DNA from 2 places in the Pantoea rwandensis genome. Region 1 is predicted to be linked to the other one. Evidence: predicted binding sites of a transcription regulator. Region 1 holds the regulator's gene; the other holds the start of a gene.
The links. Region 1 encodes ArgR, which controls arginine synthesis, uptake and breakdown. Its sites were predicted from a motif close to ANTGAATAAAAATACANT; they were not measured.
Positions count from the first base shown of each region.

Region 1 (2,412 bases):
TGTCACGCCTGAGTGCCCCCCCACCACCGGGACCTCGATCTCGGTAGGCTGCTTGCCTTTCAACGCGGCAACAAAGGTGTTGGCGCGGATAATGTCGAGGGTTGAGACACCAAACAGGCGGTTCTTGTCATACACGCCGGCTTTCTTCAACACTTCAGCCGCAATCGCCACCGTGGTGTTAACCGGATTAGTGATCACGCCAATCAGCGCTTTCGGCGCGGTGCTGGCAACCTGCTCGATCAGGTTACGCACAATGCCCGCGTTAACGTTAAACAAGTCGGCGCGATCCATGCCGGGTTTACGTGCCACACCCGCAGAAATCAGCACAATATCGGCGCCCTGCAGCGCAGGTGTCGCGTCTTCGCCACTGAACCCTTCCACCTTCACTGAGGTAGGAATATGGCTGAGATCAACCGCCACCCCGGGCGTGACCGGGGCGATATCATAAAGTGAGAGAGCGGAACCTGCGGGTAATTGAGTCTTGAGCAGCAGTGCGAGCGCCTGGCCAATACCACCGGCTGCACCGAGAACGGCAACTTTCATCCTGAACTCCTTATGAAGGTGGGGCAGAGATATGCCGAAAATCCATCAGGTTACGAGTTTAATCAACTTCTCAGGCGATAGCGACAAACCTGTCGCGCAATAACATGACGCCGCAATCGGCTCCCGAGACATCTCCACTTCAGAAGTCGCCTGAATGATACAATCGCAGCCAGAAGACAATGGACGGCAATGATCATCGATATAGTTGTTACCACTTCAATACTATAACAACATTGCAACCTTCGCTTTGCGCGTCAGCCCGCGATTTTGGCGCAACACAAAACTCTGCTATGATGCCTGTCCGCAGTTGATTAGCGCGATTCTCTCACTACGCTTATTGCATAAAAATTCATCTAAATGCATAATAATTTATCTGCCGCTGGCCTGTTGCCTGCTGCACCCCTCTTTTATTGGTAGCTTATGCGAAACCCATCAAAACAAGACGACTTGATCAAAGCGTTCAAAGCGTTATTAAAAGAAGAAAAATTCAGCTCTCAGGGCGAAATCGTACAGGCGCTGCAGGAAGACGGCTTCGAGAACATCAATCAGTCAAAAGTTTCTCGTATGCTGACCAAGTTTGGTGCCGTACGCACCCGCAATGCCAAAATGGAAATGGTTTATTGTTTGCCAGCCGAACTGGGCGTGCCGACCACCACCAGCCCATTGAAGAATCTGGTGCTGGATATCGATTACAATGATGCCTTAGTGGTGATTCACACCAGCCCGGGTGCTGCGCAGCTGATTGCACGCCTGCTGGATTCACTCGGTAAAGCGGAAGGCATTCTCGGGACTATCGCGGGGGATGACACCATCTTTATTACCCCTGCACGTAGCTTCTCCGTAAAACAGCTGCACGATGCCGTACTGGTTTTATTCGAACAGGAACTATAAAACCCTGGTCTTAACCGGCAGATCATCTGCCGGTAACATCCTTCCTGATGACCCGTTACCCGCCACGCTTGTTACAAAATCCTTTTTTAATAATAAGTTATCGATATAGCTGCCGGTTCTGCATCCGCCGAAATATTGGTACGACCTTTTCCCCTGCTTAACCATTCGCGCTATTTTACACTGATTTACATATTGTGCTCAGTGGTTATAGCTTCTTATGGCGTATCAGCCAGCGGGATCAACCATGATCTTTCGCACGAAAAGATAATTTGATGCAGATCATTGTTTTTACGAATAAATAACAGTCAATGGTTAATGATTGACCGGTTTTAATAACTTCCAGTTCTAAAAAGGTGCCATAAGGATAAAGAATAACAACCAAACATTATTAGCCAGATATTAATTTCATGGGTTATTAGATCTATACTTGTTTTCGTGATGCAAATCACACGAAAGAAAAAGATAAAAACAGAAGACGAGGAAAAATACCATGAACGTTAAAACTACTATCGCAACCCTGAGTGTTCTATCTGCCCTGTCATTTGGTGCTTTTGCAGCAGATTCTATCAATGCCCAACAGGCAGCGAATTTGCAACCTGCCGGCACCATTAGTGTGAGCGGCGTGGGCGGTTCTCCGATGGATATCCATGAGCAGCTGAATGCTAAAGCCGATCAGGAAGGTGCTAAAGCCTACCGTGTGATCGAAGCGAATACCGGCGACAGCTATCACGCCACCGCTGAGCTTTATAAATAAGTTGACTGAACAAGACGCAGTGTGAACGGCGACCCGTTTGAGACGCATTTGCCTCTCAGGTTGCCAAACCCCATTTCAGGAGAGTGAATCATGAAAACCAAATTAGCTATCGCCATCGTAGGTCTGGCTTCCGTATTGTCCTTCGGTGCCAGTGCCGCCAGCCTGGTTTCTAACGAACAAGCCGAGCAACTACAACCGCTGAATCAAACCATCAGCGTGAGCGG
Region 1 is NZ_CP009454.1:961,875-964,286, reverse strand. Features, by position in the region: gene mdh (malate dehydrogenase) at 1-543, opposite strand, end outside; gene argR (transcriptional regulator ArgR) at 964-1,434, shown strand; gene yhcN (peroxide/acid stress response protein YhcN) at 1,925-2,188, shown strand; gene LH22_RS04415 (YdgH/BhsA/McbA-like domain containing protein) at 2,279-2,412, shown strand, end outside.

Region 2 (2,412 bases), 500 kb from region 1:
CGCCACACGCTCCAGCAACAGCTCGCCGCGTGAAGAGCTGCGGTAATCGGGATGCACCGCCACGCAGGCCATTTCACCAATCTGCTCATCCGGGAAAGGATAGAGCGCGGCACAAGCGATGGTCAGATTGTCGCGCTGAATAATGGTGAATTTGTCGATCTCCATTTCCAATTGCTCGCGCGAACGACGCACCAGAATGCCTTGTTGCTCCAGCGGGCGAATCAATTCGAGAATGCCGCCAATATCGTTGATGGTGGCGCGACGAATCTGCTCGGCGGACTCCATCACAATCTGCGTACCAATACCGTCACGCGAGAACAGTTCCTGAATCAATGCGCCATCTTCCTGATAACTGATCAGGTGGCTACGACGTACGCCGCTGCGGCAGGCTTTCACCGCGCCACGCAGGAAACGCACGGTGCCCGACAGGAAATCACCATCGTTTTCCATCTCATCGATGCGCGCCTGCGCTTCGTTGGGGAACAGCTCAGAGATAATGGTGCCTTCGCGGTTGGTGACGCCTTGTTCAGAGCAGAAGCCAATCATTTTCTCGGCTTTTAGCTTGATCGCCAACTGCGTGGCCACTTCTTCGGATGTCAGGTTAAAGCTTTCACCCGTCACCGACACCGCGACTGGGCCGAGCAGCACAATGGCATCATTATCCAGCTGACGATGGATGGCTTCTTCATCAATACGACGAATACGGCCGCTGTGGCAGTAGTCCACGCCATCATCGACGCCCAGCGGCTGGGCAATAATAAAGTTACCGCTCACCACGTTGATGTGCGCGCCTTGCAGTGGGGTGTTATTCAGGCTCATCGACAGTCGCGCGGTAATGTCGAGTTGCAAACGTCCGGCGGCCTGCTTCACCAGTTCCAGTGATTGAGCATCAGTAACGCGCGTATGTTTGTGGTAAATCGGTTCCAGCTGCTGTTGCGCCATGCTGGCATCAATCTGCGGTCTGGCACCATAGACAACCACCAGGCGAATGCCGAGACTATGCAACAAGCCAATGTCGTTAACGATGTTGGAAAAGTTCTCATGCTCGATAGCTTCGCCGCCAAGCATAATGACAAAGGTCTTGTCACGGTGGGCATTTATATAGGGAACGGTATGGCGAAAACCCTGAACCAGTTCAGTACTACGTTCCTTCACGGCAAACCCTCTGTGAATGTTTATTCGTAATTTGTGTATTTTTATGCTCTTTTGCCGGCTATTGCAAGCGCCGGGCCTGACGTTACTTTACGATTTTCCTGATGCAACCCATGCTAACAGCCTGCATTATCTGGTTTTTCTGGCAAAACAACCCACGGCTTGCTAAGCAAAGTTTTCGCCTTCCTCTCGTCAATTGACGATATTTTAGACACTACACGGCAGTTGGAGCGGCATGTCTCAGGCTTTTACACGACGACGATTATTGCAGGGCGCGGGTGCGCTCATGTTATTAAGCGTAACGCGAACCGGGCTGGCGGCCAGTCAGCATATTGTGGCGGTGCGCATCTGGCCTTCGTCAACATACTCCCGCGTGACGCTGGAATCGAATGTTCCCCTCAAATACAAACAGTTCACTTTGAGCAATCCCGATCGCCTGGTGATCGACATCGATAACCTGCATATCAATCCGGTTCTGAAAGGGGTGGATAAGCAAGTGCGCGTTGACGATCCCTATATCAAACATGCGCGAGTTGGCCAGTTTGATGCCAATACGGTGCGCGTGGTGCTGGAACTGAAGCGCAACGTTGCACCGAAGATCTTCACGCTGGCACCGGTTGCGGGCATCAAACATCGCTTAGTGGTCGATCTCTATCCGAGCCAGCCCTCGCCGGAAGAGGATCCGCTACTGGCGTTACTGAACGATTACAACCAGGGCGACCTTGAGCGCGATCAGCCGGCGCAAGCGCCTTTACCGGGCAAAGCGGGGCGCGATCGTCCGATCATCATCATGATCGATCCTGGCCACGGCGGCGAAGATCCCGGCGCGCATGGCAAATACAAAACGCGTGAGAAAGACATTGTGCTGAAGATTGGTCGCTACCTGAAGGCGTTGATCGACAAAGAGCGCAACATGAAAGCGTATATGACGCGTAACGAGGATGTGTTTATCCCGCTACGCGTGCGGGTAGCGAAAGCGCGTAAACAGCGTGCCGATCTGTTTGTCTCGATTCATGCCGATGCCTTTACCAGCCGTGCGGCGCGGGGTTCGTCGGTGTTTGCGCTCTCGACCAGCGGTGCAACGTCTACGGCTGCACGGTTCCTGGCGCAGACCCAGAACGAATCAGATCTGATTGGTGGTGTAAGCATGAGCGGTGACCGCTATCTGGATCACACCATGTTCGACATGGTGCAGCGGCAGACCATTAGCGATAGCCTGAAATTCGGCAAAGAGGTGTTATCGCGTATGGGTCACATCAA
Region 2 is NZ_CP009454.1:1,459,634-1,462,045, forward strand. Features, by position in the region: gene argA (amino-acid N-acetyltransferase) at 1-1,155, opposite strand, end outside; gene amiC (N-acetylmuramoyl-L-alanine amidase AmiC) at 1,388-2,412, shown strand, end outside.
Region 2: a site for ArgR is predicted at 1,188-1,205, ahead of argA (amino-acid N-acetyltransferase). Genes of this name have one in related genera too.